Regions from separate parts of the Streptomyces sp. NPDC057939 genome, predicted to be linked through region 1. Evidence: predicted binding sites of a transcription regulator. Region 1 holds the regulator's gene; the other holds the start of a gene.
The links. Region 1 encodes HrcA, which represses chaperone genes, less so after heat shock. Its sites were predicted from a motif close to TTNGCACTCNGNNNNNCNGAGTGCNAA; they were not measured.
Positions count from the first base shown of each region.

Region 2: a site for HrcA is predicted at 4,957-4,983, ahead of groL (chaperonin GroEL). Genes of this name have one in related genera too.

Region 1 is NZ_JBHVPG010000061.1:7,781-14,855, reverse strand. It holds gene ACFVS6_RS37515 (AMP-dependent synthetase/ligase) at 1-776, shown strand, start outside; gene hemW (radical SAM family heme chaperone HemW) at 878-2,110, shown strand; gene ACFVS6_RS37505 (DUF3097 domain-containing protein) at 2,132-2,932, opposite strand; gene ACFVS6_RS37500 (MBL fold metallo-hydrolase) at 2,961-3,692, opposite strand; gene hrcA (heat-inducible transcriptional repressor HrcA) at 3,896-4,912, shown strand; gene dnaJ (molecular chaperone DnaJ) at 4,913-6,049, shown strand; gene ACFVS6_RS37485 (nitronate monooxygenase) at 6,206-7,075, shown strand, end outside.
Region 2 is NZ_JBHVPG010000015.1:49,862-56,936, reverse strand. It holds gene ACFVS6_RS18695 (trehalose-6-phosphate synthase) at 1-1,184, opposite strand, end outside; gene ACFVS6_RS18690 (glucosyl-3-phosphoglycerate synthase) at 1,247-2,197, opposite strand; SAM riboswitch class I at 2,383-2,540, shown strand; gene thrC (threonine synthase) at 2,558-3,847, shown strand; gene ACFVS6_RS18680 (ubiquitin-like small modifier protein 1) at 3,882-4,157, shown strand; gene ACFVS6_RS18675 (cold-shock protein) at 4,589-4,795, shown strand; gene groL (chaperonin GroEL) at 5,149-6,771, shown strand; gene ACFVS6_RS18665 (GNAT family N-acetyltransferase) at 6,925-7,075, opposite strand, start outside.

The DNA.
Region 1 (7,075 bases):
GCGCCGCCGTCTCCGGGGCCTCCGCCCTCGCCCCCGAGATCGGCTACTTCTTCTCCGGCGCCGGCATCCACATCCTGGAGGGCTACGGCCTCACGGAGTCCAGCGCGGCCTCCTTCGTCAACCCCGGCGAGGCCTACCGCACCGGTACCGTCGGCAAGCCGCTCCCCGGCACCGAGGTCCGCATCGCCGACGACGGCGAGGTCATGCTGCGCGGCCCCGGCATCATGCAGGGCTACCACCAGCAGCCGGACAAGACCGCCGAGGTCCTGGAGTCCGACGGCTGGCTGCACACCGGTGACATCGGCGAGCTCTCGCCCGACGGCTACCTGCGCATCACCGACCGCAAGAAGGACCTGATCAAGACCTCGGGCGGCAAGTACGTCGCCCCCGCGGAGATCGAGGGCCAGTTCAAGGGCATCTGCCCCTACGTCTCCAGCATCGTCGTGCACGGCGCCGACCGGAACTTCTGCACCGCGCTGATCGCCCTCGACGAGCCCTCGATCCTGGCCTGGGCCGCCGACAACGGCCTGGAGGGCAAGACGTACGGACAGGTCCTGGCCGCGCCGGAGACCAGCCGCCTCGTCGAGACGTACGTCCAGACCCTGAACGAAGGCCTCCAGCGGTGGCAGACGGTCAAGAAGTTCCGGCTGCTGCCCCGTGACCTGGACGTCGAGCACGGCGACCTCACGCCCAGCCTCAAGCTGAAGCGCCCGGTGGTCGAGCGGGAGTTCAAGTACCTCATCGAGGAGATGTACGAGGGCTCGCGCGAGGCCTGACACCGCCCGGCCGGACCCGCCCGCGGGCACGCCCCGGGCGGGTCCCGGGCGCGCCGCCGCGGGCGGGGCGCCCGGGGCCACGGGTGCGGGACAATGGGGGCATGCCTTCCGCACTGCCCGACGGTGAACCCATGCCCGAAGACGGCTCGCTGCCGTCGCACGCCCTCGCGGGTGCCGGGGACCGGCCGCTCGGGTTCTACCTGCACGTCCCGTACTGCGCCACCCGCTGCGGGTACTGCGACTTCAACACCTACACGGCCACCGAGCTGCGGGGCACCGGAGGCGTGCTCGCCTCCCGGGAGAACTACGCCGACACCCTGATCGACGAGGTCCGCCTCGCGCGCAAGGTGCTCGGCGACGACCCGCGCGCCGTGCGCACCGTCTTCGTGGGCGGCGGCACGCCCACGCTGCTGCCCGCCGGGGACCTCGTACGGATGCTCGCGGCGATCCGCGACGAGTTCGGCCTGGCCGAGGACGCGGAGATCACCACCGAGGCCAATCCCGAATCGGTGAACCCCGCCTACCTCGCCGAACTGCGGGCCGGCGGCTTCAACCGGATCTCCTTCGGCATGCAGAGCGCCAAGCAGCACGTCCTGAAGGTCCTCGACCGCACCCACACGCCGGGGCGGCCCGAGGCGTGCGTGGCCGAAGCCCGCGAAGCCGGCTTCGAGCACGTCAACCTGGACCTGATCTACGGCACGCCGGGGGAGTCCGACGACGACTGGCGGGCCTCCCTGGAAGCCGCGCTGGGCGCCGGCCCCGACCACATCAGCGCCTACGCCCTGATCGTCGAGGAGGGCACCCAGCTGGCCCGCCGCATCCGCCGCGGCGAGGTCCCGATGACCGACGACGACGTGCACGCCGACCGGTACCTGATCGCGGACTCGGTGATGGCCGACGCGGGCTACTCCTGGTACGAGGTGTCGAACTGGGCCACCTCGGACGCGGGCCGCTGCCTGCACAACGAGCTGTACTGGCGGGGCGCCGACTGGTGGGGCGCCGGGCCGGGTGCCCACTCGCACGTCGGCGGGGTCCGCTGGTGGAACGTCAAGCACCCCGGCGCCTACGCGGCCGCCCTCGCGGAGGGCCGCTCCCCGGGCGCCGGGCGCGAACTCCTGTCGGCGGAGGACCGCCGGGTGGAGCGGATCCTGCTGGAGCTGCGCCTCGTGGACGGCGTCCCGCTGTCACTGCTCGCCCCGGCCGGGCTGGCGGCGGCCGGCCGGGCCCTGGCCGACGGCCTGCTGGAGGCGGGCCCGTACGCGGCCGGCCGCGCGGTGCTGACCCTGCGCGGCCGGCTGCTGGCCGACGCGGTGGTCCGCGACCTGGTCGACTAGCCCGCGCCCCTCCCGGGACGCTCAGGGCGCCGTGACGAAGTCGATCAGTTCCTCGACGCGACCCAGCAGGGCGGGCTCCAGGTCCCGGTACGAAGTCACCCGCGACAGGATGTGCTGCCAGGCGGCGCCGGTGTTCTCCGGCCAGCCCAGGGCGCGGCAGACGCCCGTCTTCCAGTCCTGGCCGCGCGGCACCACGGGCCAGGCCGGGATGCCCAGCGCCGACGGCTTCACCGCCTGCCAGACGTCCACGTACGGGTGGCCCACGACCAGGACGTCCGCGCCGGTCACCGCCGCCGCGATCCGGGACTCCTTCGAGCCCGGAACCAGGTGGTCCACCAGGACGCCCAGGCGGGCGTCCGGAGCCGGGTCGAACTCCGCCACCACGGCGGGCAGGTCGTCGACGCCCTCCAGGTACTCCACGACCACGCCCTCGATGCGCAGGTCGTCGCCCCAGACCCGCTCCACGAGCTCCGCGTCGTGCCGGCCCTCGACGTAGATCCGTCCGGCGCGGGCCACCCGGGCCCGGGCCCCGGGGACGGCCACCGAGCCCGACGCGGTGCGGGCGGGCGCGGCCGGCGCCCGCGAGGCCCGGACCAGGGTCACCGTGGCGCCCTCCAGCAGGAAGCCGGCCGGCTCCAGGGGGAAGGCCCGGCGCTTGCCGAAGCGGTCCTCCAGGGTCACCGTGCCGGCCTCGCACTCGACGACCGCGCCGCAGAAGTCACCGCCCGCCACCTCGACCACCAGGCCGGGGTCCGCCGGTACCTGGGGCACCGCCCGGGGACGCTTCCACTGCGGGGTCAGGTCGGGGGAGTACTCGCGCATCCGGCCGAGCGTAGGAGAGCCGGACCGCTCACGCCTCCGACACGCCGAACCGGGCCGCCAGTGTGGCGCGTTGCTCACGTACGAAGTCGGCCGTGACCAGCGCTCCGTGACCCGGCACGTACACGGCGTCGTCCCCGCCGAGGGACAGCAGCCGGTCCAGGGCGGCGGGCCACTGTCCCGGGACCGCGTCCCGGCCGGCCTGGGGTTCGCCGGACTCCTCGACGATGTCCCCGCAGAACACCACCTCCCGCTCGCCCGGCACGAAGACGGTCAGGTCGTGCTGCGAGTGCGCGGGACCCAGGTTGGCCAGCAGCACCTGCACCCCGCCCAGCTCCAGCGTCCACTCGCCCGACACCAGGTGCCCCGGCGCCCGCAGGAGCTCGGCGGCCTCGGCGGCCTCGTCCTCGGCCAGTCCGTTGCGGACCGCGCTCGCCCGCAGCTCCTCGCGGCCCCTCGCCGGGGCCAGCAGCCGCTCCAGGCCGACCGCTCCGAAGACCTCGGCCCCGGGGAACGCGGGCGCGCCCATCACGTGGTCGAAATGTCCGTGCGTGAATGCGATATGGGTCACGCGGCGGCCCGTCAGGCGCTCCGCCTCGGCGCGCACCTCGGCGCCCTCCCGTACGGAGGAACCCGGGTCGATCAGGAGGACCGACTCGTCCCCCACCACCAGTCCCACCGTGCAGTCCCACACCGGAAGGCGGCGCCGGCCGGCCCGTCCGGTGAGCCGTTCCCAGCCCGCCTCTTCCCAACGTACGTCCATGGCGCGACGCTACCCTGACGGGCCGCCCTTGCCCGCCGCGTACCACCCGGCCGTACACTGACCGGGGCATCTCTGGCACTCGCACGCGCAGAGTGCCGGCCACGGCCGACCAGGCCGGACCGAATACCGACCGAAGCCGGACCCGGGACCGATCGACGACCGACCGGGACCGACCGATACGACCGCATCCGGAGGTGTGCGCGATGCTCAGTGAACGCAGGCTCGAGGTACTGCGCGCCATCGTCCAGGACTACGTCGGGACGGAGGAACCGGTCGGTTCCAAGGCGCTCACCGAGCGGCACCGCCTCGGCGTATCCCCGGCGACCGTGCGCAACGACATGGCCGTGCTGGAGGAGGAGGGCTACATCGCCCAACCCCACACCAGCGCCGGCCGGATCCCCACGGACAAGGGCTACCGCCTCTTCGTCGACAAACTGGCGGGGGTCAAACCGCTGTCGACGCCCGAGCGCAGGGCCATCCAGAACTTCCTCGACGGTGCCGTCGACCTCGACGACGTGGTGGGCCGCACGGTGCGCCTCCTCGCGCAGCTCACCCGCCAGGTCGCCGTCGTCCAGTACCCGTCCCTGACCCGTTCCACCGTCCGGCACGTCGAGCTGCTCTCCCTGGCCCCGGCCCGGCTGATGCTCGTACTGATCACGGACACCGGGCGGGTCGAGCAGCGGCTCGTGGACTGCCAGACGCCCTTCGGGGAGAACTCCCTGGCCGACCTGCGGGCGCGGCTGAACAGCCGGGTCGTCGGCCGTCGGTTCACCGACGTGCCGCAGCTCGTGCAGGACCTTCCGGAGTCGTTCGAGACCGAGGACCGGGTGACGGTCAAGGCCGTCCTCGACACCCTCCTCGAAACGCTGGAGGAGGAGGCGGAGGAGCGGCTGATGATCGGCGGCACCGCCAACCTCACTCGCTTCGGACATGATTTTCCCTTGACGATCAGGCCGGTGCTCGAAGCGCTGGAGGAGCACGTCGTGCTGCTCAAGCTGCTGGGCGAGGCAGGGGAGTCGGGGATGGCGGTACGGATCGGTCACGAGAACGCCTACGAGGGGCTCAACTCCACGTCGGTCGTCTCCGTCGGCTACGGTTCGGGCGGCGAGGCAGTCGCCAAACTCGGCGTGGTCGGACCGACCCGCATGGACTACCCCGGAACGATGGGAGCGGTACGCGCAGTGGCACGTTACGTCGGACAGATCCTGGCGGAGTCGTAAGTGGCCACGGACTACTACGCCGTACTCGGCGTGCGCCGCGACGCATCGCAGGACGAGATCAAGAAGGCATTCCGGCGGCTCGCCCGCGAGCTGCACCCGGATGTCAATCCCGATCCCAAGACGCAAGAGCGCTTCAAGGAGATCAACGCCGCCTACGAGGTCCTCTCGGACCCGCAGAAGAAGCAGGTCCACGACCTGGGTGGTGACCCCCTCTCCTCCGGTGGCGGTGGCGGGGCGGGCGGCTTCGGAGCCGGTGGCTTCGGCAACTTCTCCGACATCATGGACGCCTTCTTCGGCCAGTCCCAGCAGCGCGGACCGCGCTCGCGGACCCGCCGGGGCCAGGACGCCATGATCCGCCTGGACCTGGAACTGGACGAGGCGGCCTTCGGGACGACCAAGCCCATCCAGGTCGACACGGCCATCGTCTGCACCACCTGCTCCGGTGAGGGCGCCGCACCCGGCACCTCCGCGCAGACGTGCGACATGTGCCGCGGCCGCGGCGAGGTCTCGCAGGTCACCCGGTCCTTCCTGGGCCAGGTCATGACCTCGCGCCCCTGCCCCCAGTGCCAGGGCTTCGGCACCGTGGTCCCCACCCCGTGCGCCGAGTGCGCGGGCGACGGCCGGGTCCGTTCCCGTCGCAACCTGACGGTGAAGATCCCCGCCGGCGTCGAGAACGGCACCCGGATCCAGCTCGCGGGCGAGGGTGAGGTCGGCCCCGGCGGCGGCCCCGCCGGCGACCTCTACGTGGAGATCCACGAGCTTCCCCACGCCACCTTCCAACGGCGCGGTGACGACCTGCACTGCACGGTCACGATCCCGATGACAGCGGCCTCCCTCGGCACCAAGTGCCCGCTGGAGACCCTGGACGGCATGGAGGAGATCGACATCCGGCCCGGCACCCAGTCCGGCCAGTCGATCCCGCTGCACGGGCGCGGCGTCACGCACCTGCGCGGCGGCGGCCGGGGGGACCTCATCGTCCACGTCGAGGTGACCACCCCGAGCAAGCTCGACGCCCAGCAGGAGGAACTGCTGCGCCAGCTCGCGAAGCTGCGCGGCGAGGAGCGGCCCACGGGGCAGTTCGCGCCCGGCCAGCAGGGCCTGTTCAGTCGCCTGAAGGACGCGTTCAACGGCCGCTGAGCGGCCCGCGACAGCACGCAGGAGCCCGGCCCGGGGTCATCCCGGACCGGGCTCCCGCGCGTTCCCGGGGATCCGTTCGGGGCCCCCGGGAAGCGGACTATGCCAGGCGAATGCCGTGATTCGGCCCGGTGGTCGGGACGTGGCACGATGCAGTCCATGTCCTCCGCACCGAACGGTCTCTCCCCGTACCCGATCGTGCAGGCTCCCATGGCGGGCGGCGCCTCCTGCCCGCCCCTGGCGGCCGCCGTGTGCGAGGCCGGCGGGCTGGGCTTCCTCGCGGGCGGCTACAAGACGGCCGACGGCATGTACCAGGAGATCAAGCAGACGCGCGGGCTCACCCGCCGCCCCTTCGGCGTGAACCTGTTCATGCCGCAGAACGGCTACGTCGACCCGGCCGCCGTCGAGGCGTACCGCGGGCAGCTCGCCGGGGAGGCCAGCTGGTACGAGGTCTCCCTCGCCGAGGAGGACATCATCGGGACCTGCGACGACGGCTACGAGGCCAAACTCGCGATCCTCCTCGACGACCCCGTCGCGGTCGTCTCCTTCACCTTCGGCTGTCCCGCGCCCGCCGTGTTCACCCGGCTGCGCAAGGCGGGCACCTACGGCATCGTCACCGTCACCTCCGTCGACGAGGCCCGCGCCGCGCAGGAAGCCGGCGCCGACGCCCTCTGCGTCCAGGGCGTCGAGGCCGGCGGCCACCAGGGCACCTACCGCGACGACCCGCAGACCGACGGCACCGCCGCCGTCGGCCTGCTCGCCCTGGTCGCCCAGGTACGGGAGGCGGTCACCCTCCCCCTCATCGCCTCGGGCGGCCTCATGCGCGGCGCGCAGATCGCCGCGCTCCTCGCGGCCGGCGCGGAGGCGGCGCAGCTCGGCACGGCCTTCCTCGCCTGTCCGGAGTCCGGCGCGCACCCGCTGCACAAGAAGGCCCTGACGGACCCCCTGTTCGCCCACACGGAACTCACCCGGGCCTTCTCGGGCCGCCCGGCCCGGGGCCTCGTCAACCGGTTCATGCGCGAGCACGGA
Region 2 (7,075 bases), on a different contig from region 1:
TCCCGCACCGGGTTCACCAGCGCCACGTCCGCCAGCCGGTACGCGGCCAGCGAGCGCGCGAAGTCGTCCTCGACGGACACCAGCACCGGCTGCCAGTCCTCCGTGCCGAACTCCGCGTTGATCTCCGCCGCCAGGTCCCGCACCGCCTGCGTGTACGACCGGTACGCCTCCAGGTCCTGCCGGGACGGGTACGCGGACGCCAGGTGCACCACCTCGCCGCGCCACTCGGGGTGCGCGGTGAGCAGCTCCCGGTAGGCCAACAGCCCGCGCAGGATGTTCTTCGACAGCTCGGTGCGGTCGACCCGGACGATCGCCCTGCGGCCCGCGACCTCGTTCCGCAACGCCGCCAGCTTGTCGTCGACCTCCGGCCGGTGGGCCAGGGCCCGCAGGTCGTCCCCGTCCACGCCCAGCGCGAAGACCGCCACGTCCGTCCGCCGGTGCCGGACCGGGCCCAGCGGGCTCTTGCGCACGTAGCGCCCCTTCGACTCCTCGACGCCCGCCGGGAACATCGGCTCGGCGATGCCCCGCTCGTCGTCCAGGTGGGCGCCGCCCATGAAGCTGTGGGCCCAGGCCCAGGTGTGGAAGCCGACCACGTCGGCGCCGAGCATGCCCCACACCAGCTCGGAGCGGATGTCGTCGGGCAGCATGCGCAGGTACTCGGGCGACGCCCACGGCGTGTGCGTGAAGTGCCCGATCCGCAGGTCCGGCCGCAGTTCGCGCAGCTGCCCCGGGACCAGCGCCAGGTGGTAGTCCTGCACCAGCACCCGGGCGCCCTCCGCGGCCTCCTGCGCCAGCGCCTCGGCGAAGGCCCGGTTGTAGGCGACGTACGAGGCCCACTGCCGCCGGAACACCGCGTCGAAGACCGGCTCGCGGGGGACGTCGTACAGGTGGTGGTGGGTGAACCAGAGCACCGAGTTCGCGATGCCGTTGTACGCGTCGTCGTACACCGCGGGGTCGATGTCGAGCATCCGCACGCCCGGCTCCGCGACGCCCCGGCGCACCGCCTCCCGGTCGGCGTCGGACAGGGCCGCGCAGATCCACAGGGCCTCCGGCTGCTGCGCGAGGGCCGCGGAGAGCCCGGAGACGAGACCGCCCCCGCCGCGCCGGGCACTGAGGGTGCCGTCCTGGTCGAGGGCGTACGAGAGCGGGCCGCGGTTCGCGGCGACGAGTACCTGAGAAGCCATGCGGCCAACCTAGCCAGGCCCGCCCCCGGTCAAACGCCTGTGCGCCGGGGGCCCGCTGAGGATTACGCCACGCGACGGCCCGCGTACTCCTCGATCCCGGCCATCGGCGGCCGCTCCTCGGTGTCCACGGGGTACGTGTGCGGCACGAAACCGTCCGGCCCCCGCTCGAACTGCGTCAGCTCCGGCCGTACGAGGTGCCCGCGAGAGAGCCGCAGCTGCGCCGTGCGGTAGATCGCCGCCGCCATCCGGCCGAGGGCCTGCCCGTCCTGGTGGCGGTGGAGCCTGACGCCGACGTCGACCTGGGCCAGCGCGTCCAGCCCGACCGTGTGCAGCGCGTCCACGAGCAGGCCCAGCTCGACCCCGTAGCCGACGGGGAACGGCAGCCGCTCCAGCAGCGACCGGCGTACGGCGTACTCGCCGCCCAGCGGCTGCACGAAGCCGGCCAGCTGCGGCCAGTGCAGGTTCAGCAGGGGGCGGGCGACCAGCTCGGTGACCCGGCCGCCCTGGCCGGGGGCGTCCCCCAGCGGGCGGTCGTACATCGCCTTGACGAACTGGACCTGCGGGTCGGTCAGCAGTGGGCCCACGATCCCGGACACGAAGGCGGAGTCGAAGTCCCGCAGGTCGGCGTCCACGAAGCAGACGACCTCGCCGGTGGTCGCGAGGAGCGAGCGCCACAGCACCTCGCCCTTGCCGGGCAGCGCCGGGATGCGGGGGAGGACCTCGTCGCGGTGCACGACCCGGGCGCCGGCGGCGGCCGCGACCTTCGCCGTACCGTCCGACGAACCCGAGTCGATCACTACGAGTTCGTCGACGAGCGGGATCGCCGGGCCCTCGATCAGATCGCGCCGGATCACCTCGACGATCCGCCCGACGGTGGCCTCCTCGTCGAGCGCGGGCAGCACCACGCTGACCGTCGTGCCCGTCGCCCGTTTCCGGTCGAGGAGCTGGTCGAGCGGTCGGTCGGCTGCGGACCAGGAGCGGGCGGCCAGCCAGCGCTCCACCTCTTCCAGCACTCTCGGGACTCCCTGCTTCATCGGTGGTTTGGACCGAAAAGTGATCCATCTCGCGGTTCGGACGGCTGTCTCAACCACCCGGACCTTCGGTTACAGTCTTGAACAACGCGATGGACCACCGCATGCCGGGGGTCCCGCGCACAAACGCCCGGACACGCCATGGAGCGCGCCGTCCGGTGCCATACCGCTCATCCAGAGGGGCAGAGGGATACGGCCCGTTGAAGCCCCGGCAACCCTCCAGTCGGTTCTCGCGATGCGTCTGCGACGCACTCCCGCGAGGTCCCCGACTAGGGAAGGTGCCAATTCCGTCTCATGGCGAAGTGCGCCATGGGGAAGATGAGGAGAAAGGGCCTCGCCATCATGGCTGCACAGACCGTCGCCACCTCTGCCGAGTCGGTTTCCGTGGATCTCGGACCCGCCACCGGCCTTTCCTGCCGCGAGTGCGGAACCCGCTTCGAGCTCGGTCCCATTTTCGCCTGCGTCGAGTGTTTCGGACCGCTGGAAGTCTCCTACGAGCTGCCCCTCGGCAACCCCGAGGCCCTGCGCGCCGCCATCGAGGCCGGCCCCGACAACATCTGGCGCTACGCGCCGCTGCTGCCCGTCCCGGCGAACGTGGCCTCCAAGCCCAACCTGAACCCGGGCTTCACCAAGCTCGTCGACGCCGCCAACCTGGCCAAGGAACTGGGCGTCACCGGAAAGCTGTACGTCAAGGACGACTCCGGCAACCCGACGCACTCCTTCAAGGACCGCGTCGTGGCCATCGCCGTCGAGGCCGCCCGCGCCTTCGGCTTCACCACCCTCTCCTGCTCCTCCACCGGCAACCTGGCCGGCGCCGTCGGCGCCGCGGCCGCCCGCGCCGGCTTCCGTTCCTGCGTGTTCATCCCGCACGACCTGGAGCAGGGCAAGGTCGTCATGGCCGGTGTCTACGGTGGCGACCTCGTCGGCATCGAGGGCAACTACGACGACGTCAACCGCTTCTGCTCCGAGCTCATCGGCGACCCGCTGGGCGAGGGCTGGGGCTTCGTCAACGTCAACCTGCGCCCCTACTACGGCGAGGGCTCCAAGACCCTGGCGTACGAGATCTGCGAGCAGCTCGGCTGGCGACTGCCCGACCAGATCGTCATCCCGATCGCGTCCGGCTCCCAGCTGACGAAGATCGACAAGGGCCTGCAGGAGCTGATCAAGCTCGGCCTCGTCGAGGACAAGCCGTACAAGATCTTCGGCGCCCAGGCCGAGGGCTGCTCCCCGGTGTCGACCGCCTTCAAGGCCGGTCACGACGTGGTCCGCCCGCAGAAGCCGAACACCATCGCCAAGTCCCTCGCGATCGGCAACCCGGCCGACGGCCCGTACGTCCTGGACATCGCCCGGCGCACCGGCGGCTACGTCGAGGACGTCAACGACACCCAGGTCGTCGAGGCCATCAAGATCCTCGCGCAGACCGAGGGCATCTTCGCCGAGACCGCGGGCGGCGTCACCGTCGGCGTGACGAAGAAGCTGATCGAGAACGGGCAGCTCGACCCGACGCTGACCACCGTGATCCTGAACACCGGCGACGGCCTCAAGACCCTGGAGGCGGTGGCCGCGGACAGCGGCCAGACCGCCACCATCCGCCCGAGCCTGGACGCGTTCCGCGCCGCCGGCCTGGCCTGATCCTCCCCCCGACACCCGGAAAGGCGGTAGCGCCATGAGCGTCAACGTCCGCATCCCCACCATCCTGCGCACCTACACCGGCGGCGTCGCCGAGGTTCCCGCCGAGGGCGCGACCCTGGCCGAGGTCATCGACTCCCTGGAGAAGAACCACCCGGGCATCGCCGCGCGCGTCCTGGACGACCAGGGCAAGCTGCGCCGCTTCGTGAACGTCTACGTCAACGACGACGACGTGCGCTTCGAGGGCGGGCTGCAGACGGCGACGCCCGACGGCGCCGGCGTCTCGATCATCCCGGCCGTCGCCGGCGGCTGATCGTCCCGGACGGGCCGTCGATCGTCACCCGCGGGCGACGGCCGGCGCCCCCCGATTTTCTGAATTGCCCCTTCCGCCAATAAGCGGAGGGGGCAATTCTGCTTGATTGATAGCGGTAGAGTTGGGGAAGTCCCCTCCGCTGTTCTTGCCCGCCGCATATGAGCGGGGCCGGGGAGGGTTGACATTGAGTCAACATGTGCGCGCGCTATGGGGCTTTGGCGTGGATTGTCAGGCCCGAGTTGCCCAGGAATATGCCAAATTTTCACTCTATTTCAATGTTTTCGCGTGTCCAGAATTCTCGTCGGATTGACCTGTTGCAGACAGCAGCGGTGCGGATACATTCAGCCCCGGTCGAGGCGTTCCGGCGCAAGTTCTGACCCGGGTCCGCGAAGTGCGGACCTGCGCAAGGGCCAGTAATAGGGGAGTTAGGCATGGCTCAGGGCACCGTCAAGTGGTTCAACGCGGAGAAGGGCTACGGCTTCATCGCGGTCGACGGTGGCGCGGATGTGTTCGTCCACTACAGCGCCATCCAGATGGACGGGTACCGCACCCTTGAAGAGGGTCAGCGGGTCGAGTTCGAGATCTCGCAGGGCCAGAAGGGCCCGCAGGCGGACATGGTCAAGCTCGCTGCCGGCTGAGTCCCAAGCGCGATCGACCACCGACGCACTCACACACGAGGGGCCCACATCCCGGACACGGGGATGCGGGCCCCTCGTGCGTGTCGGCCCCGGGACCCTTGCGGCGCCCGGCCCGCGCCCCGCCGCGGACCCCGGCGCCGGGCCCGCGTTGGTCGAAGCCGCTTGCACTCGCGGGGGTCGAGTGCTAATCATTGGCGTTAGCACTCTCCAGGTGAGAGTGCTACTAAGACGAGGACCGGGCCGGTGAGGCCCGCAGGGTCCGGCGGGAAGGAACCGCCGGGTCCGCAGGCCGTCCGTCGCGGGCGCGGGCGCGGTCCGGAGCAATCCACCCCTGTCCGGGAGGACCACTTCAGATGGCCAAGATCATTGCGTTCAACGAGGAGGCCCGGCGCGGTCTCGAGCGTGGGATGAACCAGCTCGCCGATGCCGTCAAGGTCACCCTTGGCCCCAAGGGTCGCAACGTCGTCCTTGAGAAGAAGTGGGGCGCCCCCACGATCACCAACGATGGTGTCTCCATCGCCAAGGAGATCGAGCTTGAGGACCCGTACGAGAAGATCGGCGCAGAGCTGGTCAAGGAAGTCGCCAAGAAGACGGACGACGTCGCCGGCGACGGTACGACCACTGCCACCGTGCTCGCCCAGGCTCTCGTCCGCGAGGGTCTGCGCAACGTAGCCGCCGGCGCCAACCCGATGGCCCTCAAGCGCGGCATCGAGAAGGCCGTCGAGGCCGTCTCCGCCGCCCTGCTGTCGCAGGCCAAGGATGTCGAGACCAAGGAGCAGATCGCTTCGACGGCCTCCATCTCCGCCGCCGACACCCAGATCGGCGAGCTCATCGCCGAGGCGATGGACAAGGTCGGCAAGGAAGGCGTCATCACGGTCGAGGAGTCGCAGACCTTCGGCCTGGAGCTTGAGCTCACCGAGGGCATGCGCTTCGACAAGGGCTACATCTCGGCGTACTTCGCCACCGACATGGAGCGCATGGAGTCGTCCCTCGACGACCCGTACATCCTGATCGTCAACTCCAAGATCGGCTCGGTCAAGGACCTGCTGCCGCTCCTGGAGAAGGTCATGCAGTCCGGCAAGCCGCTGCTGATCATCGCCGAGGACGTCGAGGGCGAGGCCCTGTCGACCCTGGTCGTCAACAAGATCCGTGGCACCTTCAAGTCCGTCGCCGTCAAGGCCCCGGGCTTCGGCGACCGCCGCAAGGCCATGCTCGGTGACATCGCCATCCTCACGGGCGGCACGGTCATCTCCGAGGAGGTCGGCCTCAAGCTGGAGAACGCCGGTCTCGACCTGCTCGGCCGCGCCCGCAAGGTCGTCATCACCAAGGACGAGACCACCATCGTCGACGGTGCCGGTGACAGCGACCAGGTCCAGGGTCGCGTCAACCAGATCCGCGCCGAGATCGAGAACTCCGACTCGGACTACGACCGCGAGAAGCTCCAGGAGCGCCTCGCGAAGCTGGCCGGCGGCGTGGCCGTCATCAAGGCCGGTGCCGCGACCGAGGTCGAGCTCAAGGAGCGCAAGCACCGCATCGAGGACGCCGTTCGCAACGCGAAGGCGGCCGTCGAAGAGGGCATCGTCGCCGGTGGTGGCGTGGCCCTGCTCCAGGCCTCCTCGGTCTTCGAGAAGCTGGAGCTCACCGGTGACGAGGCGACCGGCGCCAACGCCGTGAAGCTCGCGCTGGAGGCCCCGCTCAAGCAGATCGCCGTCAACGGTGGTCTTGAGGGTGGCGTCGTGGTCGAGAAGGTGCGCAACCTGCAGATCGGTTGGGGCCTGAACGCCGCGACCGGCGAGTACGTCGACATGATCGCCGAGGGCATCATCGACCCGGCGAAGGTCACCCGTTCCGCGCTGCAGAACGCGGCGTCGATCGCGGCCCTCTTCCTCACCACCGAGGCCGTCATCGCCGACAAGCCCGAGAAGGCCGGTGCCCCCGCGGGCGGCGGCATGCCGGGCGGTGACATGGACTTCTGATCGGCCCCTGGCTGATCGGCTGTTCTCGAACGAGGGCGGCACCCCCACGGGGGTGCCGCCCTCGGGCGTTTCCGCGTTCGGCGGCGGGCCGGGCCGGGCCGGTCCGGGACGGGTCCGGCCCGGCCGGGGCGGGTCAGGTCAGATCACGCCGGGTCAGGTCAGGGACTTGAGGAGCCAGACGTCCTCGTGTGCGGCGGGGAAGCCGGGGACGCGGGCGACCTCCCGGTAGCCGTGGCGGGCGTAGAAGGCCGGGGCCTGGAAGGTGAACGAGGAGACCAGGATGCTCACGCAGCCCCGCCGACGG